DNA from 3 places in the Streptomyces sp. LARHCF249 genome. Region 3 is predicted to be linked to each of the others. Evidence: riboswitches for the same ligand, from Rfam matches in the RefSeq annotation. Region 3 holds a riboswitch; each other region holds the start of a gene.

Region 1 (7,125 bases), on a different contig from region 3:
GATAGGGGAAGGGGGCGTGCGGCCTCAGGGTCAGCACGCCGATGTCCTGCCCGTACTGGAGGTGGCGTACGACCTCCGCGTCCCACCAGGGCGGGTCCTCGCTCGAGGCGGCGCCGGCCAGCATCGCGTCGGCGATCACCTGGTACGCCTCGGCCCAGGCCTTCTCCACCTGCGGGGTCCAGGCCTCGCCGGAGGTCTCGGCGAGGGCGGCGAGCAGGCTGGTGCCCACGGCCGCGTAGTGCTCGGGCCCGGCCCGGAACTTGCGGTGGTCGCGGCCCAGGTCGCGGAGATAGGGGACGAGGCTGTCGTTCTCCAGGTGGGCGATCACGTGGGTGAGCGCGGCGAAGAGCCGGTCCCGCTGCCGCTCCATGTCCTCGAAGGAGGCCGGGAAGAGCTCACGGACGTTGGGGTTGTGCCAGAAGAGGTGGGAGTAGAAGAACTTGACCGCGTGCTCGGCCCGTCTCTCCACCACCGCGAAACTGCTTTTCAAGATCCTCACATCCACAAAACCGAAAGTAGGAGTGTCGGGGAAGTCGAGGTCAAGTGACAGCGGATCTACGGACAGCCGCGACGAAGCACCCATATCGGATGGGGTCCGGGAGTCGGGATACGGTCATCGGGTGCACGAGCAGATCCCCGCAGCCTCCGCAGACACCCCCTCGGCCTCCCCTTCCCCCACGGGACCGACCCTGTTCGACTGGGAGTTCGCGACCGATCCCTATCCGGCCTACGCCTGGCTGCGCGAGCACTCCCCGGTGCACCGCACCAAGCTCCCCAGCGGGGTCGAGGCCTGGCTGGTCACCCGGTACGCCGACGCCCGCCAGGCCCTCGCCGACCAGCGGCTCAGCAAGAATCCGGCGCACCACGCCGAGCCCGCGCACGCCAAGGGCAAGACCGGGATCCCGGGGGAGCGCAAGGCGGAGCTGATGACGCACCTGCTCAACATCGACCCGCCGGACCACACCCGGCTGCGGCGGCTGGTGTCGAAGGCGTTCACCCCGCGCAGGGTCGCCGAGTTCACACCGCGGGTGCAGGAGCTGACCGACCACCTCATCGACCAGTTCGCGGCGAAGGGGGAGGCGGACCTCATCCACGAGTTCGCCTTCCCGCTCCCCATCTACGCCATCTGCGAGATGCTCGGCGTACCGCGCGAGGACCAGGACGACTTCCGCGACTGGGCCGGGATGATGATCCGCCACGGCGGCGGTCCGCGCGGCGGGGTCGCCCGTTCCGTGAAGCAGATGCGGACGTATCTCGGGGAACTCATCCACCGCAAGCGGGATGATCTGGGCAATGACCTCATTTCCGATCTGATCCGGGCGAGTGACCACGGCGACCATCTGACGGAGGCCGAGGCCACGGCCATGGCTTTCATCCTGCTTTTCGCCGGTTTCGAAACCACCGTCAACCTCATCGGCAACGGCGTCCACTCCCTCTTCATGAACCCCGGCGAACGCGAGCGCCTCCAGGCCTCCCTCGCGGCCGGCGAGAGCGGCCTGCTGGAGACCGGCGTCGAGGAACTGCTGCGCTACGACGGCCCGGTGGAGCTGGCCACCTGGCGGTTCGCCACCGAGCCGCTGACCCTCGGCGGGCAGTCGGTCGCGGCCGGGGATCCGGTCCTGGTCGTCCTCGCGGCCGCCGACCGCGACCCCGGGCGGTTCGCCGAGCCGGACACCCTCGACCTCTCCCGGGCCGACAACCAGCACCTCGGGTACGGCCACGGCATCCACTACTGCCTGGGTGCTCCGCTCGCGCGACTTGAAGGACAGACCGCGCTTGCGACTTTGCTCACGCGTCTGCCAGATCTGGAACTCGCTGTTCCGCCCGAGGAGCTGCGCTGGCGCGGCGGACTGATCATGCGTGGCCTGCGCACCCTTCCCGTGCGCTTCACACCCCGAAACATCTGAAGGGCAACTGACCGGAAGTCAGTTGCCGACCGGAGTTGTGACAACCGTTCGAAGGCCGCTAGGTTCTGCCGTTATCCAGCCGTTATGCGAAAGGTGCAGCCTCATGCGTTCCGGGAACGGCCGCCACAGACGCCCCCGTCAGGTGCCCGCGATAGTCGTCACTGCCGGAGTCACCGGCTCCGCGCTGGCCCTGCCGCTGCTCGCCGCCACCGGCGCGAGTGCGGCCGACACGTCCACGTGGGACAAGGTCGCCGAGTGCGAGAGCGGTGGCGCCTGGAGCGCCAACTTCGGCAGCGGACAGTACGGCGGCCTGCAGTTCACCCAGGAGCAGTGGAAGAACGCGGGTGGCCTCGACTTCGCCGAGCGGGCCGACCTGGCGAGCCGTTCCCAGCAGATCGCCGTGGCCGAGCGCGTACTGGCCTCCCAGGGCCCGCAGGCCTGGCCGCTGTGCGCGGCTTCGGCCGGGCTGGACGGGCAGGGCGCCGCAGCCGCGGTCGACCCGGGCCTGCCCGGCGGCTCCGTGACCCCGACCGCGCCCTCCCGCCCGGACGACACCGTGCCCACCACCGGGCCCGGCAAGCCGTCCACGGACTTCGGCGCTCCGACGCACCCCGCGCCGAGCCCCTCCGGCACCCCGTCGTTCACGCTCCCCGACAGCCCGCTCGCGCCCTCCCTCGGACTGCCCGTCATGCCCTCGCCGGACGACCCCTCCACGGCTCCGGCCCCGGTGGACCCGACCGCGCCGACCACCCCCGTCAGCCCGGGTGAGACCACGGCGCCGCCGGTCGCCCCGCCGGCCACCCCGGGCCAGCCCCCCGTGACCCCGGGCGCCCCCGTGACCCCGGCAGACCCGACGGCGCCGGCGACTCCGGGTGTCCCGGACGCCTCGGCCGACCCCACCGCACCCACCGCACCGGCCGCACCGGCCCCCGAGGGCAGCGGCAAGCACCGCGGTGCGCCGGCCGCCGAGGCGCCGACCGCACCTGATGCCGCGTCGGAGCCCACGTACACCGTCAAGGAGGGCGACAGCCTGATCGCCATCGCGGACGCCAAGGGACTCGAGGGCGGCTGGAACGCGCTCTACGCGGCCAATGAGCAGGTCATCGGCAAGGATGCCAATCTGATCAAGCCCGGCCAGAACCTGGATCTAACTGCCGAATAAGGGCAGTTCGGGCGGCCGGAAAGAGTTGATTGTCCGTTTTCTGTAAGTGAGACATGTGTCTCTTCCGGTCAACTGGCGTGTCCCGCCCGGGGGCTTCCGCGAACCCCGTCCTCACCTGCGCAAATACCCGTACGAAGGGCGCAAGTAGGGGCTGTTTCTCCCCGATGGGGCTCGTTGAACATCGGGGAGGGACCTGTCTACCTTCTGAGTCGCCCGCCACCGCGGGCTCCTTCGACCGCATCGCCGAATCCTGCCGGCGGACGGGGGGAACAGTCGTCGCGTCAAGCGCCGAAGGCAGGAGCGGGGGAACCAAGGTAGGTGCCGGGAGCGGCCGTTGAGAGACGGTCACGCCACCGGCTAGGGGTTAAGACGTGCGCTAGGTCGCACGGCCGGGCAACTCACTCGCCCGAACCCGACAGCTCACCTCGTAGGCGTCGGTGAGGAGAATCTCCATGCTGCTTTCCGGCAAGGGCAAGCACCGCCGCGCCTCCAAGGCCGCCCGCATCGTCACGCTCGCCGGTGTCGCCGGTGTCGCCGTCGCCGCCCCCCTGATGGCCGCGGGCACCGCCAGCGCCGCCACCGCGTCCGAGTGGGACAAGGTCGCGCAGTGCGAGTCCGGCGGCAACTGGGCCATCAACACGGGCAACGGCTACTACGGCGGCCTGCAGTTCTCGTCCTCCACCTGGGCCGCGTTCGGCGGCAAGACGTACGCCGCGCAGGCCAACCAGGCCTCGAAGGCCCAGCAGATAGCCGTCGCGGAGAAGGTCCTCAAGGGCCAGGGCAAGGGCGCCTGGCCGCACTGCGGCAAGGGTCTGTCGAACTCCTCCTACACCGGCGGCGGCTCGACCGAGACCGCCCCGAAGCAGGAGAAGAAGACCGAGCCCAAGAAGACCCAGCCGAAGAAGGCCGAGCCGAAGAAGGAGACGAAGCGCTCCGAGGCTCCGACCACCCGTTCCGAGCGCTCCGAGGCCCCGGCCCCGAAGACCGGCAACGGCTCGTACGAGGTCAAGTCCGGTGACACCCTGGGCACCATCGCCGAGGCCAACGGCGTCCAGGGCGGCTGGCAGAAGCTGTTCGAGCTGAACAAGGACATCGTCTCGGACGCCGACCTGATCTTCCCGGGTCAGAAGCTGAAGCTCAGCTGAACACTGCGGCAATAGCCGCGGCAGCGCGCACCACGCGTAACAGCCCCACCGCCCGGCGCGTATCCCCCCACGCGCCGGGCGGTGGCGTGTGCGCCGGCAGAACGGCGATGACCAACAGCCGTATGTCCTGGAAGAGGGGTATTCGGGCCCTTTTTCGTCCCAGGGGCCGGGCGGTCGGCCGATCGAGAGCCCCGAGCCGGTTAGGCTCTAGTCGGCAAGGCCATCCCACGGCCTGATGCCACCGCACACCCAGCGTCACATCCCAGAAGGAGATGCTCGTGCCGTCCATCGACGTCGTCGTAGCCCGGGAAATCCTGGACTCCCGAGGCAACCCCACGGTCGAGGTCGAGGTGGGCCTCGACGATGGCAGCACCGGCCGTGCTGCAGTTCCGTCCGGCGCCTCCACCGGTGCATTCGAGGCCATCGAGCTCCGTGACGGTGACCCCGACCGTTACTTCGGCAAGGGTGTCGAGAAGGCCGTCCTCGCCGTCATCGAGCAGATCGGCCCGGAGCTCGTCGGCTACGACGCCACCGAGCAGCGCCTGATCGACCAGGCCATGTTCGACCTGGACGCCACCGACAACAAGGGCTCGCTCGGCGCCAACGCCATCCTCGGCGTCTCCCTCGCCGTCGCGCACGCCGCGTCCGAGGCCTCGGACCTCCCGCTCTTCCGCTACCTCGGCGGCCCGAACGCGCACCTGCTGCCCGTTCCGATGATGAACATCCTCAACGGCGGGTCGCACGCCGACTCCAACGTGGACATCCAGGAGTTCATGATCGCCCCGATCGGCGCGGAGTCCTTCTCCGAGGCGCTGCGCTGGGGTGCCGAGGTCTACCACACCCTCAAGAAGGTCCTGCACACCAAGGGCCTCTCCACCGGGCTGGGCGACGAGGGCGGCTTCGCCCCGAACCTGGAGTCCAACCGCGCCGCGCTCGACCTCATCGTCGAGGCCATCAAGCAGGCCGGCTACACCCCGGGCAAGGACATCGCGCTCGCGCTCGACGTCGCCGCGTCCGAGTTCTACAAGGACGGCAAGTACGAGTTCGAGGGCCAGTCCCGCTCGGCCGCCGAGATGACCGAGTACTACGAGGAGCTCGTCTCCGCGTACCCGATGGTCTCCATCGAGGACCCGCTGTACGAGGACGACTGGGCCGGCTGGAAGACCCTCACCGACAAGCTGGGCTCCAAGGTCCAGATCGTCGGCGACGACCTCTTCGTCACCAACCCGGAGCGCCTGGCCCGCGGCATCGAGGAGGGCTCCGCGAACGCCCTGCTCGTGAAGGTGAACCAGATCGGTTCGCTGACCGAGACCCTCGACGCCGTCGAGATGGCCCAGCGCAACGGCTTCAAGTGCATGATGTCGCACCGCTCCGGCGAGACCGAGGACGTCACCATCGCCGACCTCGCGGTCGCCGTGAACTGCGGTCAGATCAAGACCGGCGCCCCGGCCCGCTCGGACCGTGTCGCCAAGTACAACCAGCTGCTGCGCATCGAGGAGATCCTCGACGACGCCGCGGTGTACGCGGGCCGCAGCGCCTTCCCGCGCTTCAAGGGCTAATCACGCTCTTGCCTCCGTACGTCCCCGCACTCGGTCCCGTACCGTGTGCGGGGACGTATTGCGTAGTGCGTGCACAGGGGAGGCGGACCAATGGCCGGGAACCGGGATCGGTTCTCCACCTTCTCCACCGCGACCAGGCTCAAGCAGCTCGGCGAGCGGACCGCCGCCCATGTCTACCGCTCGCAGTCGCGCCGCCAGGTCCGCCGCAGCCGGCTGACCGGCCGGGCCGCGCTCCTGGTGCTCGTCCTCTGTACCCTGGTCGTCGCCCTCGCGTATCCGATGCGCCAGTACGTCTCCCAGCGTTCGGAGATCGCGGAGCAGCAGCGGGCCGCGGCCGCCGCGCGGGAGCGCCTGGAGCGGCTCCGCGACGAGAAGGCCCGCTGGCAGGACGACGCCTATGCGGAGCAGCAGGCGCGCAAGCACCTGCACTTCCTGCGCCCGGGGGAGATCGGCTACATCATGACCGACCCCGGGGCCCAGGCGGCGGCCGAGCGGCACCGGACCGGCCGGGCCGGCTCCGACCGCCCCTGGTACTCCAACGTCTGGGACGGCGTCGACAAGGCCGACCGCCCGGGCGACTGACCCACACTCCAAGCACACCGAAACGAAGAGACCTACTCCAGGCATGCAGACGCCCCCGCCCCAGACCGACCGGACCGAGCCGACCGACGCGGACATCGAGGCGTTCGAGCAGCAGCTCGGCCGCCCGCCGCGCGGGCTGCGCGCCATCGCCCACCGCTGCCCCTGCGGCCAGCCGGACGTGGTGGAGACCGCGCCGCGGCTCCCCGACGGCACCCCCTTCCCGACGCTGTACTACCTGACGTGCCCGCGCGCGGCCTCCGCGATCGGCACGCTCGAGGCCAACGGCGTGATGAAGGAGATGCAGGCCCGGCTCGCCGAGGACCCCGAGCTCGCCGCCGCCTACCAGGCCGCGCACGAGGACTACATCCGGCGCCGCGACGCCATCGAGGTGCTCCAGGGCTTCCCCAGCGCCGGCGGGATGCCGGACCGGGTGAAGTGCCTGCACGTGCTCGTCGGCCACTCGCTGGCCGCGGGCCCGGGCGTGAACCCGTTCGGCGACGAGGCCCTCGCCATGCTGCCGGAGTGGTGGGCCAAGGGCGCCTGCGTCACCCCGTGCGCGGAGAAGAAGGAAGAGTCGCTGTGACCCGGGTCGCGGCCGTCGACTGCGGTACGAACTCCATCCGCCTCCTGGTCGCGGACTGCGACCCCTCCACCGGCGACCTGGTCGAGCTGGACCGGCGGATGACCATCGTCCGGCTCGGCCAGGGCGTGGACAGGACCGGGCGGCTGGCCCCGGAGGCGCTGGAGCGCACCTTCGCGGCCTGCCGCGA
Region 2 (7,125 bases), on a different contig from region 3:
CGATCAGCCGCTCCTTGGCCTGCGCGGAGTTGTCGCTGTCCCGGATGAGCCGGATGACCTCGTCGATGTCGAGGAGCGCCACCAGCAGGCCCTCGACCAGGTGCAGCCGGTCGCGGCGCTTGCCGCGGCGGAACTCGCTGCGCCGCCGGACGACCTCGAAGCGGTGGTCGAGGTAGACCTCCAGCAGCTCCTTGAGGCCGAGCGTGAGCGGCTGCCCGTCCACGAGGGCCACGTTGTTGATGCCGAAGGACTCCTCCATCGGCGTCAGCTTGTACAGCTGCTCGAGCACGGCCTCGGGGTGGAAGCCGTTCTTGATCTCGATGACCAGGCGCAGGCCGTGCGAGCGGTCGGTGAGGTCCTTGACGTCCGCGATGCCCTGGAGCTTCTTCGAGCCGACCAGGTCCTTGATCTTCGCGATGACCTTCTCGGGGCCGACCGTGAAGGGCAGTTCCGTGACGACGAGGCCCTTGCGGCGCGCCGTCACGTTCTCCACCGCCACCGTCGCGCGGATCTTGAAGGTGCCGCGACCGTTCTCGTACGCGTCCTTGATCCCCGAGAGCCCGACGATCCGGCCGCCCGTGGGCAGGTCCGGACCCGGGACGAAGCGCATCAGCGCCTCCAGGTCCGCCTGCGGGTAGCGGATCAGGTGGCGGGCGGCTGCGATGACCTCGCCGAGGTTGTGCGGGGGCATGTTGGTGGCCATGCCGACCGCGATCCCGGACGCGCCGTTGACCAGCAGGTTCGGGTAGGCGGCGGGCAGGGCGACCGGCTCCCGCTCCTGGCCGTCGTAGTTGGCGGTGAAGTCGACGGTGTCCTCGTCGATCGACTCCGTCATCAGCGACGTGGCGTCGGCCATCTTGCACTCGGTGTAACGCATCGCGGCAGGCGGGTCGTCGTTGCCGAGCGAACCGAAGTTGCCGTGGCCGTCGACCAGCGGCAGCCGCATCGAGAAGGGCTGGGCCATGCGCACGAGGGCGTCGTAGATCGACGCGTCGCCGTGCGGGTGGAGCTTGCCCATGACCTCGCCGACGACACGGGCGCACTTCACGTAGCCGCGGTCGGGGCGCAGACCCATCTCGTTCATCTGGTACACGATGCGGCGGTGCACCGGCTTCATGCCGTCGCGGGCATCGGGCAGGGCACGGGAGTAGATCACCGAGTACGCGTACTCGAGGAAGGAGCCCTGCATTTCGTCGACGACGTCGATGTCGAGGATCTTCTCCTCGAAATCCTCCGGCGGCGGGGTCTTCGTGCTGCGGCGGGCCATCGCTGCGCGGCTCCTTAACCAAGAATGGGTGTGCTGGGGGTCTGACGCGGACCATTGTGGCCCGAGGCACCGACAACCCGGACTCCGACCCCAGGGGGTGACCCGGGAACTTATCCGGTCGCCGACGCGCTTGCATACAGTGGCAGGTCTGACGGAAATCTCTGCATCGCGTATCGAAGGGACCACATGCCCATGGGTCACACGGCCACAGCCCAGGCCGGCTCCGGCGGCCTGACAGCGACCGAGCACCGGCTGGCCAACGGCCTGCGCGTGGTGCTCTCCGAGGACCACCTGACCCCGGTCGCCGCGGTCTGCCTCTGGTACGACGTCGGCTCGCGGCACGAAGTCAAGGGGCGTACCGGCCTGGCTCACCTCTTCGAGCACCTGATGTTCCAGGGCTCGGCGAACGTACCGGGCAACGGGCACTTCGAGCTGGTCCAGGGAGCCGGAGGCTCCCTCAACGGCACCACCAGCTTCGAGCGCACCAACTACTTCGAGACGATGCCGACCCACCAGCTGGAGCTCGCGCTGTGGCTGGAGGCGGACCGGATGGGCTCGCTGCTGGCAGCCCTGGACGACGAGTCCATGGAGAACCAGCGCGACGTCGTCAAGAACGAGCGCCGCCAGCGGTACGACAACGTCCCGTACGGCACCGCTTTCGAGAAGCTGACCGCCCTCGCCTACCCCGAGGGCCACCCGTACCACCACACGCCGATCGGCTCCATGGCCGATCTCGACGCCGCGTCCCTGGAGGACGCGCGCGCCTTCTTCCGTACGTACTACGCGCCCAACAACGCGGTGCTGTCGATCGTCGGCGACATCGACCCGGCGCGCACGCTCGCGTGGGTCGAGAAGTACTTCGGCACCATCCCGTCGCACGACGGCAAGCAGCCGCCCCGGGACGGTTCGCTGCCCGACGTCATCGGCCGCGAGCTGCGCGAGGAGGTCGTCGAGGAGGTCCCGGCGCGTGCGCTGATGGCCGCCTACCGGCTCCCGCACGACGGCACGCGCGAGTGCGACGCCGCCGACGTGGCGCTGACCGTCCTGGGCGGCGGCGAGTCCTCGCGGCTCCACAACCGCCTGGTACGCCGCGACCAGACGGCCGTCGCGGCCGGGTTCGGCATGCTGCGGCTGGCCGGGGCGCCCTCGCTGGGCTGGCTGGACGTCAAGACGTCCGGCGGGGTCGAGGTCCCCGACATCGAGGCGGCCGTGGACGAGGAGCTCGCGCGGTTCGCCGCCGAGGGCCCGACGGCCGAGGAGATGGAGCGCGCCCAGGCGCAGCTCGAGCGCGAGTGGCTGGACCGGCTGAGCACGGTCGCGGGCCGGGCCGACGAGCTGTGCCGCTTCGCGGTGCTCTTCGGTGACCCGCAGCTGGCCCTGACCGCCGTGCAGCGCGTCCTCGACGTGACCGCCGAGGAGGTGCAGGCCGTGGCCGCGGCCCGGCTGCGCCCGGACAACCGCGCGGTGCTGGTCTACGAGCCGCTGGCCGGCTCCGACGAGTCCGCCGGCAACGACGACGAGAACGAGGGGGCGGAGCAGTGAGCGACACCGCAGCCGTCACGATGACCTTCCACCCGCGCCCGCAGGCCGGGGAACCGCAGCCGTGGGCCTTCCCGGCCCCCGACCGCTCGGTGCTGTCCAACGGCCTGACCCTGCTGCGCTGCCACCGCCCGGGCCAGCAGGTCATCGCGGTCGAGGTCAACCTCGCCGCCCCGCTGGACGCCGAGCCCGAGGGCCTGGACGGCGTGGCGACCATCATGGCCCGCGCCCTGTCCGAGGGCACCGACAAGCACTCCGCCGAGGAGTTCGCGGCCGAGCTGGAGCGCTGCGGCGCCACCCTGGACGCGCACGCCGACCACCCGGGCCTGCGGGTCTCCCTGGAGGTTCCGGCATCCCGGCTGCCCAAGGCCCTCGGCCTGCTCGCCGAGGCCCTGCGCGCGCCGGCCTTCGCCGACGCAGAGGTCGACCGGCTGGTGCGCAACCGGCTCGACGAGATCCCGCACGAGCTGGCCAACCCGCAGCGCCGCGCCGCCAAGCAGCTCTCCCAGGAGCTCTTTCCGGCCAGCCTGCGCATGTCCCGCCCGCGCCAGGGCACCGAGGAGACGGTCGCCCGGATCGACTCCGTGGCCGTACGCGCCTTCTACGAGGCCCACGTGCGCCCCGCCACGGCCACCGCGGTGGTCGTCGGCGACCTGACCGGCATCGACCTGGACGCGGTCCTGGCCGAGACCCTGGGCACGTGGACGGGCAACACCGCCGAGCCGCTCCCGGTGCCGCCGGTGACCGCCGACGACACCGGCCGCGTGGTCATCGTGGACCGGCCCGGCGCCGTCCAGACGCAGCTGCTGATCGGCCGGATCGGGCCGGACCGGCACGACCGGGTCTGGGCGGCGCAGGTGCTCGGCACGTACTGCCTGGGCGGCACCCTGACGTCCCGCCTGGACAAGGTGCTGCGCGAGGAGAAGGGGTACACGTACGGCGTGCGCGCCTTCGGCCAGGTGCTGCGCTCCACCGCCGACGGCAGGGGCGCCTCCATGCTCGCCATCAGCGGCTCGGTGGACACCCCGAACACCGCCCCGGCGCTGGAGGACCTCTGGAAGGTCCTGCGCACCCTGGCGGAGGGCGGCCTGACCGAGACCGAACGGGACGTGGCGGTGCAGAACTTGGTGGGCGTGGCCCCGCTCAAGTTCGAGACGGCGGCCTCGGTCGCGGGCACCCTGGCCGACCAGGTCGAGCAGGAGCTTCCGGACGACTACCAGGCGCAGTTGTACGCACAGCTCGCCGAAACCGGCACCGTGGAGGCGACGTCGGCGGTCGTGGAGGCCTTCCCCGCGGACCGGCTGGTCACCGTCCTGGTGGGCGACGCGGCGCAGATCGAGGAGCCGGTGCGGGCCTTGGGGATCGGCCCCGTGAGCGTCGTCACCAACTGACGGCCGCCGCGCGGCCAACTGACCGCACGACAAGGGGCCCTGGCGGGCTTGTCCGCCAGGGCCCCTTTTGTCCGTTTAGTGGAGAGGTTGCTTTTATGTGGTGTGGCGTACGCAACAAAAGGGCGTGTCTGTTTGGCGATTGACTGATGATCCGCCTAGCGTCACCCGTGCTGTCCGTCAGTTGTACCCGCCGCATCCGCGGCACCGGACAGCGATCGCCGAGTCCCCGTCAGGCGCGAGCCTGGGGAGCCGGGGACCCACATCAGTCCCTGGGGTGAATCGGACCGCCTCGCAAGAGGAGGCCCGTAGGAGACCTTCCTGCTCCGAACCCGTCAGCTAACCCGGTAGGCGAGAGGGAAGGAAAGGATCAGCCCCTTCATGGCGTTTGGCAGTCGTGCCGCCGGTAAGCACCGTGGTTCCAGTCGTCTGAGCCGCAAGACCGCCGGCTACGCCGGCATAGCCGCCCTCGCCACCACTGGTGTCGTCGGCTCCCTCGCCGCCCCGGCCTTCGCCGCGGACAACGGCAACACCCACTCCGCCCCGGACAACGCGCTCGGCGCGGTCGTCGTCTCCGACGACCTCGCGGGTGACATCGAGGACCAGGCCGAGTCCCAGCGGCGTGCCGCCGAGCACGCCGCCGCCAAGGCCCAGGCCGAGGCGGACGCGAAGCAGCGGGCCGCCGAGGCCAAGCGCCTCGCCGAGGCCAAGGCGAAGGCCGAGCGCGAGGCCGCCGAGCGCGCCGCCCGCGAGGAGGAGCGCAAGCGCCTCAACACCTTCGTCTCCCCGCTCGACAGCTCGTACGTCAGCACGCAGTACAAGGCGGGCGGCGGCATGTGGTCCTCCGGCAGCCACACCGGCATCGACTTCCACGCCGCCTCCGGCACCTCCGTGCGCGCGGTGGGCGTCGGCGTCGTGGTCGAGGCCGGCTGGGGCGGCGCCTACGGCAACAACGTCGTGATCAAGCACAACGACGGTACGTACACCCAGTACGGCCACCTGTCCTCGCTGCGCGTCTCCGTCGGCCAGCAGGTCACCCCCGGCCAGCAGATCGGCCTCTCGGGCTCCACGGGCAACTCCAGCGGCCCGCACCTGCACTTCGAGGCCCGCACCGGCGCCGACTACGGCTCGGACATCGACCCGATCGCGTACCTGCGCTCGCACGGCGTCAGCCTCTGACCGCGCCCCACCGCTTCACCGAAGGCCCCGGCTCCCCGAGCCGGGGCCTTCGTGCTGCTGCGCCGGAAACATGTTTGTCATTTCCGGCCGCTCTCGGAAATTATCGTGTGTTGCAATAGAGTCGCAGCACGCGCAGGCACGGCTTGTATGTGTGCGGCCTGATGGCGTGGCAGTCGAAATCGGAAATAGCGGAGGTCCGGTCTTGCGTATTCCCGCGCACGCGGTATGCACAGCGATCCGCGACGACATCGTCTCCGGGGTCTTCGAGCCGGGCGGCAGGCTGACCGAGGAGGTACTGGCCCGCCGGTACGGGGTCTCGCGGGTCCCCGTGCGCGAGGCGCTGCGGACCCTGGAGTCCGAGGGGTTCGTGACCACGCGGCGCCACGCGGGCGCCTGTGTGGCCGAGCCGACCGAGCAGGAGGCCGCCGACCTCCTCGAGCTGCGGATGCTGCTGGAGCCCCTGGCGGCGGCCAGGGCGGCCCGGCGGCGTACCGAGGCCCACCTCAAGGTGCTGCGCGGGCTGGTCAGGCTGGGCCAGGAGCGGGCCAGGCGGGGCCAGGGCGAGGACCTGCGCTCCCTGGGCGGCTGGTTCCACGAGACCCTCGCGCAGGCCTCCGGGAGCCCGGGCCTGATCGCGCTGCTCACGCAGATGCGGCACAAGCTGGCGTGGATGTACGTGGTGGAGGCGCCGGCCCGGCCGGTGGACTCCTGGGCGGAGCACGGGGCGATCGTGGACGCGGTGGCGCGGGGGGACGCGGAGCGGGCGCGGGCGCTGGCGTCCCTCCACGCCGACCGGGCGGCGGGCGCGCACCGGCCGCGGGCGCGGGCGGCCGTGAGCACTTCGCAACCTGCCGTAAACATGTCGAGCGGCCGTCATTAACAGGGCGCGTATACAAAGGGACGGCAGGAGCGGTATTCGTGCGCCGCGGCTGCCGATTTTCGCAATCAGCTCGGCCCGGGTGGCCTGAATTCGGTGCGCCGAATTCCTGTGAGCCGAATTCCCCTGCGTACACGCGAAAGCCGCGGCGCCCCGGATGGCGGGGGCCGCGGCTTTCGCGTGCGGACCGTGCGGACCGTGTGGGTCGCTGCGGTGTACCGGTCGACGGAGGTGTCGAACCCGAAGGGTCAGACGGTCTCGGGGAGCTCCTCGAGCCCCTCGGCGACCAGCTTCGCGAGGCGGTCCAGCGCCACCTCGGCGCCGTCGGCGTCGGACGCGAGGACGATCTCCTCGCCGCCCTGGGCGCCCAGGCCCAGAACCGCCAGCATGGAAGCGGCGTTGACGGGGTCGCCACCGGCCTTGGCGATGGTCACCGGGACGCCGGAAGCGGTCGTCGCACGGACGAAGATCGAGGCGGGACGAGCGTGCAGGCCCTCGGCCCAGCCGACGTTGACGCGGCGCTCTGCCATGGTGATGCCCTTCAGGTTCTTACGGTTGTCTAGACCAGTCTCTCACGGCACCCGGAATGCTCCGACCGACCTTCGGCCCGGATCCTCCGCCGTTCGACCTTCCCCAGCTTGCATCGTTTTGCCCTAGTCTGCCTGATGCGCCGCGCGCACACTGCAGGGCGGTTTCCGGCCGTAAGGTAGGCCCATGACCACCGAGTCGGACCCCTCGTACCCGGCCCACTGGGAGGCGGACGTCGTCCTGCGCGACGGCGGCACCGCCCGGATCAGGCCCATCACCCCCGCCGACGCGGGCCGACTGGTCAGTTTCTACGAGCAGGTCTCGGACGAGTCGAAGTACTACCGCTT
Region 3 (7,125 bases):
GCGCTCCTACAAGGACCGGTCATGGGCCGGAAGGGGCGCCTCCACCGCCTCGCAGACGGCGTGGGCGCTGATGGCCCTGCTGTCGGCGGGCGAGCGGGACGGCAAGGCCGTCGAGCGGGGCATCGCCTATCTGGTGCGGACCCAGGAGGCGGACGGCTCCTGGGACGAGCCCTACTTCACGGGTACCGGCTTCCCCTGGGACTTCTCCATCAACTACCACCTGTACCGGCAGGTGTTCCCGCTCACCGCACTCGGCCGCTACCTGCACGGGGAACCGTTCGCGCCCGCCGGGGCATCCTGATGTCCGCCGCCCGGGGGGACAGAGCGGCGCACCCCGTCCCGCTGCTGGTGGCCTGCGCACTGCGCATCGAGCAGACCGCGCTGCGCAGCGCGGGTCGCGGGGACCACGCCCTGCTCCGGACCGGCATGGGCCCGCGCGCCGCCGAGCGGTCCGTCGGCCGGGCGCTGGAGCGGCCGGGCATGGAGCGGGCGGCCGTCCTCGCGACCGGATTCTGCGCGGGGCTGGTTCCCGGCATGCACCCGGGCGACCTGGTGGTCGCCGAGGAGACCCGGGACCCGCACGGGGTGGTCGTCTGTACCGGGACCCTCCTGCTCGCCGAGGCACTGGCCCGGGCCGCCCCCGGCCGGACCGTACACACCGGCGTACTGACCGGATCCGACCACGTCGTCCGCGGCCAGGAGCGTGCGCAGCTGCGCGCCACCGGCGCCGTCGCGGTCGACATGGAGTCCGCGGCCACCCTGTGGGCCGCCACCCGCGGCGAGGGCCGCTCCTCGCAGGACGGACGCCCGGTTGCGGCCGTCCGGGTGATCGTGGACGCTCCGGAGCATGAGCTCGTCCGTATCGGCACGGTCCGCGGTGGAATATCGGCCTTCCGCGTACTGCGTGCCGTACTGCCCGCGTTTTATGACTGGCACCGTTCTTTGCTGCTCCCCAGGAGGTGAGCCAGATGGCCATGCCGCTGCGCCAGACCATCAGGGTCGGGACGTATTTGCTCGAACAGAAGCTCCGCAAGCGTGAGAAGTTCCCGCTGATCGTCGAGCTGGAACCGCTTTACGCCTGCAACCTGGCCTGTGAGGGGTGCGGAAAGATCCAGCATCCGGCCGGGGTGCTCAAGCAGCGCATGCCCGTCGCCCAGGCGGTCGGCGCCGTGCTGGAGTCGGGCGCGCCCATGGTGTCCATCGCGGGCGGTGAGCCCTTGATGCACCCGCAGATCGACGAGATCGTGCGCCAGTTGGTAGCGAAGCGGAAGTATGTATTCCTCTGCACCAACGCGATGCTGCTGCGCAAGAAGATCGAGAAGTTCACCCCGTCCCCGTATTTCGCCTTCGCCGTGCACATCGACGGACTGCGCGAACGGCACGACGAGTCGGTGGCCAAGGAAGGCGTCTTCGACGAGGCCGTCGCGGCCATCAAGGAGGCGAAGAGGCGCGGGTTCCGGGTGACCACCAACTCCACCTTCTTCAACACCGACACCCCGCAGACGATCATCGAGGTGCTCAACTACCTCAATGACGACCTCCAGGTGGACGAGATGATGATCTCGCCCGCCTACGCCTACGAAAAGGCCCCTGACCAGGAGCATTTCCTGGGCGTCGAACAGACCCGGGAACTCTTCAGGAAGGCCTTCGCGGGCGGCAACCGCAGGCGCTGGCGGCTCAACCACTCGCCGCTCTTCCTGGACTTCCTGGAAGGAAAGGCCGATTTCCCCTGCACGGCCTGGGCCATTCCGAATTACTCCCTCTTCGGCTGGCAGCGCCCCTGCTACCTGATGAGCGACGGCTACGTGCCGACGTACCGGGAACTGATCAACGACACCGACTGGAGCAAGTACGGCCGCGGCAAGGACCCGCGCTGCGCGAACTGCATGGCGCACTGCGGTTACGAGCCCACCGCCGTCCTCGCCACCATGGGCTCCCTCAAGGAGTCCCTGCGGGCGGCCCGGGAGACGATCGGCGGGAACCGGGAGTCCTCGCGAGGACCGGCGTGACAGCGCAGCCACGGGACGGGGGCGGCCGGGGCAAGGGCTTCGACCTCGGCGCCCTGCTGGCCGAGCGCGGCGGGGAGCGGTACGAGCTGCACGCCAGGCACCTCAACCACCAACTGCCGCGGATGCTGCACACCATCGGCTTCGACAAGGTCTACGAGCGGGCCGAGGGAGCCCATTTCTGGGACGCCGAGGGCAACGACTACCTCGACATGCTGGCCGGGTTCGGCGTCATGGGCCTGGGCCGGCACCACCCGGTGGTCCGCCGCGCCCTGCACGACGTCCTGGACGCCCAGCTCGCCGACCTCACCCGCTTCGACTGCCAGCCGCTGCCCGGGCTGCTGGCCGAGAAGCTGCTCTCGTACAGCCCGCACCTGGACCGCGTCTTCTTCGGCAACAGCGGCACCGAGGCGGTGGAGACGGCCCTGAAGTTCGCCCGGTACGCCACCGGACGGCCCAGGATCCTCTACTGCGACCACGCCTTCCACGGGCTCACGGCCGGCTCGCTCTCGGTGAACGGGGAGGACGGCTTCCGGGACGGCTTCGCACCGCTGCTGCCCGACACGAAGATCCCCCTCGGGGATCTGGGCGCCCTGGAGCGGGAACTCCGCAAGGGGGACGTGGCGGCCTTCGTCGTCGAGCCGATCCAGGGCAAGGGGGTGCTCGCCGCCCCGCCCGGGTTCCTGCCCGCCGCGCAGGAACTGCTGCGCCGCCACAAGGCGCTGCTGATCGCGGACGAGGTGCAGACCGGCCTGGGACGGACCGGGGACTTCTACGCGTACCAGCATGAGCCGGGCGTGGAGCCGGACCTGGTGTGCGTGGCCAAGGCGCTCTCGGGCGGCTACGTGCCGGTCGGCGCGACCCTGGGCAAGGACTGGATCTTCAGACGGGTCTACTCGTCCATGGACCGGGTCCTCGTGCACTCCGCGAGCTTCGGCTCCAACGCCCAGGCGATGGCGGCCGGGCTGGCCGTGCTGTCGGTCATGGAGGACGAGGAGGTCGTCGCCAATGCCCGGGCCACGGGCGATCTGCTGCGCGGGCGGCTCGCGGCCCTGGTGGACGAGTACGAGCTGCTGCACGAGGTGCGCGGGCGCGGGCTGATGATCGGCATCGAGTTCGGCCGGCCGTCCTCGCTGGGGCTGCGCAGCCGGTGGGCCGTGCTCCAGGCGGCCCGCAAGGGGCTCTTCGCGCAGATGGTCGTGGTGCCGCTGCTGCAGAAGCACCGGATCCTCACCCAGGTGTCCGGAGACCACCTGGAAGTGATCAAGCTCATCCCGCCGCTGATCGTGGACGAGCGGGACGTCGACCGGTTCGTCGGCGCCTTCCGCGAGGTCATGGACGAGGCGCACGGCGGCTCGGGGCTGATGTGGGAGTTCGGCAGGACCCTGGTGAAGCAGGCCGTCGGCAACCGGTGACGGCCTGCCGGGTCACTGCGGCACCAAGCGGTCTCTGGGAAGCGGGCGCGGAGACGTGCCCCGCTTCCCGGGGACCGCTCGGCCTCAGTCGAGCAGCTGCCCGCGCAGGCGGTCGAGGGCCTGGGGGGTGAGCCCGAGGCCCTGCGCCAGGTAGCGGTCCACTCCGCCCCAGGCCTCGTCGATGGTGTCGAAGGCCGCGGTCAGGTACTCGGCGCGGGCGTCGAAGAGCGGGGCGAGGAGCTCCATCACCTCGGGGGAGCGGGCCTCCTGCGCCTGGCTGCTGCGGCGCACCCGGTAGCGGCGGTGCGGGGCGTTCGACTCCAGGTAGTCCACCACGATCGCCTCGCGCTCGACGCCCAGCGCCAGCAGGACGACGGCGATCGACAGGCCCGCCCGGTCCTTGCCGGCCGCGCAGTGCAGCAGGGCGGGGACGCTGTCCTCGGCGAGGGCGTGCACCAGCCGGCTGTGCTCGGCGGTGCGGTGCCGGATGATCGTGCGGTACGACTGCGACATCCGGGCCGCGGCCTTGCCGTCGCCCAGGATCGAGCGGAGCTGGTCGAGGCCGCCGTCGCGGACCAACTTCCAGAACTCCCGGCCGTCGGCCGGGTCCGAGAGCGGGATGTTGACGTTCCGCACGCCGGGCAGTTCGACGTCCGGCCCCTCCAGGGCGTGGTCGGCGCCGTTGCGGAAGTCGAAGACGGTGTGGAGCCCGAGTGATGCGAGGAACTCTGCATCGGTTTCGGTGGCATGTGCCAGATGTCCGCTTCGGAACAGTCGTCCCGGCCTGACCTGTCGTCCGTCAGAAGTCGGCAATCCGCCCACATCGCGGAAATTGCGCACTCCGGACAGTTCCGGCTCCTGTATCCGCTGGGTCAAAGGAACTCCTCCGGTTCGTGGTGGGACATCTGTCCGAATTGAGCTGGTTGGCTCCAACTTGCCATATCCGGCGGCGAGATCGGACGCGGCCCCGTGAGCCAGATCATACGGTGACCGTGAGTGCCTGATCGCGAAAGCCGAATGGCCCGGCCGGGGCGGTTGTTGACGGCGTGGAATGGACAGAGGGTGACCGGAATTCCGTCGGACCCTCATCCCGGTGATTCCTTTGGGGAATTCATGGCTTGTTCCCTACGGCCTGACTCGATTACCTTCGCGATCGATCCGGGTGGACCGCCTAATCCTGCCGCCTCCCGGAAACCGCACCCGACTATTCACGCGCGCGGCAGGAGCGGGGGAACCAGGTAAGCCGCTGTTCCGGATCTTTCCTCCGGAACGGCTAGGGGTGAAGTCGTATATGTTCCGTTCATGTACGGCCGGACATCTCCAGTCCGAACCCGACAGCTCACCTCGCAGGCGACGGAGAGGAATTCGCCATGCCTGCAAAGGGTAAGCACCGCCGTCCCAAGTCCCGTTCGCTTTCCCGTGGTCTCGCCGTCGCCGGCACCGGTGGTGCGGCTCTCGCGCTGCCCCTGATGGGTGCCGCCGGCGCCGGCGCGGCCACCGCTCCGGCCGCCGCTCCGGCCACGGCCCCCGCCGTGGCCCCGCAGCTCCCGCTCTCGCTCCAGGCCGCTCCCGCCGCCGTGGAGGCCGCGCCGACCGTGTACACGGTCGTGCCCGGCGACTACCTCTCCAAGATCGCCGCGGAGCGCCACCTCGACGGCGGCTGGGAGCGGCTGTACGCCGACAACCGCGAGGCCGTCGGCACCAACCCCTCCCTGATCCACCCGGGCCTGAAGCTGACCCTCGGCGCGAAGGCCAAGGCGGCCCCGGCCCCCGCCCCGGCTCCGGCTCCGGCCGAGCGGTCCTCGACCGGTTCTCCCTCCGCCGGCGAGGGCTCCTCCGGCGAACAGGACGCCCCGGCCCCCGCCCCGCAGCCGAAGCAGAAGCCGCAGAGCAGCGGCTCCTCCACCGAGGCGAAGGCTCCCAGCGGCGCCGGATTCGTGGCCCCGGTCAGCGGTGGGATCTCCACCCAGTACAAGGTCGCGGGCGCCATGTGGTCCTCGGGTTACCACACCGGCGTCGACTTCATCGCCAGCTCCGGCACCACGGTCAAGGCCGTCGGCGCGGGCACCGTGGTCTCGGCCGGCTGGGCCGGCGCGTACGGCAACGAGGTCATCGTCAGGCACGCGGACGGCAACTACTCGCAGTACGCCCACCTCTCCTCGCTGTCGGTCTCGGTGGGCCAGAGCGTCACCGCCGGCCAGCGCCTCGGCCTCTCCGGCTCCACCGGCAACTCCACCGGCCCGCACCTCCACTTCGAGATCCGCACGACCCAGTCCTACGGCTCGGACATCAGCCCGGTGAACTACCTCCGCTCGAAGGGCGTCACCATCTGACGGCAGCCGCCGTCGGAGCGCGAACACACGTCAGGCCGGGGCCCGAGGGGGGTCCCGGCCTGGCGTGTACTTATTCCTTATCCCTCGCGTGGTATAGATCACGGTCCGTCAACCCCTGCTTACGTTGGCGTAGGTCGTGTGCGCGGGTGAAGGATGTCGCTTTGTGGCAGCGACGACGACGACACTCAAGACCATCGGCTCGTACGCGGCGATCGGGGACAGCTTCACCGAGGGCGTGGGGGACCCGGGACCCGGGGATTCTTATCTCGGCTGGGCGGACCGGCTCGCCGTGCTCCTGGCCGACCAGCGTGACGAACACGACTTCCGGTACGCGAACCTGGCCGTGCGCGGCCGGCTCCTCGACCAGATCGTGGCCGAGCAGGTCCCGCGGGCCAAGGAGCTCGCCCCGGACCTCGTGACCTTCTGCGCGGGGGGCAACGACATCATCCGGCCCGGCACCGACCCCGACGACGTGGCGGAGCGGTTCGAGGCCGCCGTCGCCGACCTCACCGGGGCCGTCGGCCTGGTCATGATCACCACCGGCTTCGACACCCGGGGCGTGCCCGTCCTCAAGCACCTCCGCGGCAAGGTGGCGACGTACAGCGCGCACGTGCGCGCCATCGCCGACCGCTACGACTGCCCGGTGCTCGACCTCTGGTCGCTGAAGTCCGTACAGGACCGGCGGGCCTGGGACGCCGACCGGCTGCACCTGTCGCCCGAGGGGCACACGCGGGTGGCGCTGCGCGCGGCGCAGGTGCTCGGACTGGAGGTGCCCGCCGACCCCGACCAGCCGTGGCCCCCGCAGCGGCCGCGCGGCTCGGTGGACGTGACCCGGGACAACATCCAGTGGGCCCGCGAGCACCTGGTGCCCTGGATCGGGCGGCGGCTGCGCGGAGAGTCCTCCGGCGACCACGTCGAGGCGAAGCGGCCGGACCTGCTGCCGCTGTAACGGGCGCCGCAGAGGGGGGACGAGGGCCGCAAGCGGAATCCTTGGGGGCATGTGCGCGTTGGGAAGGTCGTAGACCGACGACCGTCCCGACCCCATCCTCCCAGGAGGCGCCTTGACCGGCTCCCGTCCCCCGCGTCCCCTGCGTCCGCGGCTGCGTGCCCTGCGGCCCGAAGCCTTCGGCGCGGACCCGTCCGGCAAGCGGCTGGAGCGGATCCACCGCTCGCCGAACTTCGCCGACGGCGTCTTCCAGAACCCGCTCGGGGCCCGGACCAGGCCCTCGGGGTCGATGGCGGAGTTCGCCAAGATCTACTTCCACCGGGAGCAGCGGGTGCGGCGCACCCCCGGCGCGCCGATCCCCGTGTACCCGACGACCCTCGCGGAGCTGGCCAAGCCGCCCGCGAGCGGACTGCGGATCACCTGGA

Evidence for each region. A riboswitch is a leader RNA that binds a small molecule or an ion and turns the genes downstream of it on or off. The one in region 3 is predicted to bind cyclic di-AMP.
Region 1: another riboswitch for cyclic di-AMP. It lies ahead of ACIPUC_RS29000 (transglycosylase family protein); the one in region 3 lies ahead of ACIPUC_RS17045 (M23 family metallopeptidase).
Region 2: another riboswitch for cyclic di-AMP. It lies ahead of ACIPUC_RS35435 (M23 family metallopeptidase); the one in region 3 lies ahead of ACIPUC_RS17045 (M23 family metallopeptidase).

What each region holds. Positions count from the first base shown of each region.
Region 1 covers NZ_JBIXJQ010000011.1:192,564-199,688, forward strand. Annotated here, with positions in the region: gene ACIPUC_RS28985 (globin domain-containing protein) at 1-499, opposite strand, end outside; gene ACIPUC_RS28990 (cytochrome P450 family protein) at 621-1,907, shown strand; gene ACIPUC_RS28995 (transglycosylase family protein) at 2,011-3,069, shown strand; cyclic di-AMP (ydaO/yuaA leader) riboswitch at 3,346-3,518, shown strand; gene ACIPUC_RS29000 (transglycosylase family protein) at 3,522-4,214, shown strand; gene eno (phosphopyruvate hydratase) at 4,487-5,773, shown strand; gene ACIPUC_RS29010 (FtsB family cell division protein) at 5,864-6,355, shown strand; gene ACIPUC_RS29015 (DUF501 domain-containing protein) at 6,399-6,938, shown strand; gene ACIPUC_RS29020 (Ppx/GppA phosphatase family protein) at 6,935-7,125, shown strand, end outside.
Region 2 covers NZ_JBIXJQ010000020.1:34,983-42,107, reverse strand. Annotated here, with positions in the region: gene ACIPUC_RS35450 (DNA gyrase/topoisomerase IV subunit A) at 1-1,267, opposite strand, end outside; gene ACIPUC_RS35445 (M16 family metallopeptidase) at 1,454-2,809, shown strand; gene ACIPUC_RS35440 (M16 family metallopeptidase) at 2,830-4,197, shown strand; cyclic di-AMP (ydaO/yuaA leader) riboswitch at 4,404-4,563, shown strand; gene ACIPUC_RS35435 (M23 family metallopeptidase) at 4,576-5,373, shown strand; gene ACIPUC_RS35430 (GntR family transcriptional regulator) at 5,576-6,253, shown strand; gene ACIPUC_RS35425 (HPr family phosphocarrier protein) at 6,499-6,780, opposite strand; gene ACIPUC_RS35420 (bifunctional acetate--CoA ligase family protein/GNAT family N-acetyltransferase) at 6,965-7,125, shown strand, end outside.
Region 3 covers NZ_JBIXJQ010000005.1:468,446-475,570, forward strand. Annotated here, with positions in the region: gene shc (squalene--hopene cyclase) at 1-301, shown strand, start outside; gene ACIPUC_RS17025 (phosphorylase family protein) at 301-963, shown strand; gene hpnH (adenosyl-hopene transferase HpnH) at 969-2,009, shown strand; gene ACIPUC_RS17035 (aspartate aminotransferase family protein) at 2,006-3,421, shown strand; gene ACIPUC_RS17040 (tyrosine-protein phosphatase) at 3,506-4,297, opposite strand; cyclic di-AMP (ydaO/yuaA leader) riboswitch at 4,613-4,789, shown strand; gene ACIPUC_RS17045 (M23 family metallopeptidase) at 4,792-5,754, shown strand; gene ACIPUC_RS17050 (SGNH/GDSL hydrolase family protein) at 5,918-6,703, shown strand; gene ACIPUC_RS17055 (MBL fold metallo-hydrolase) at 6,816-7,125, shown strand, end outside.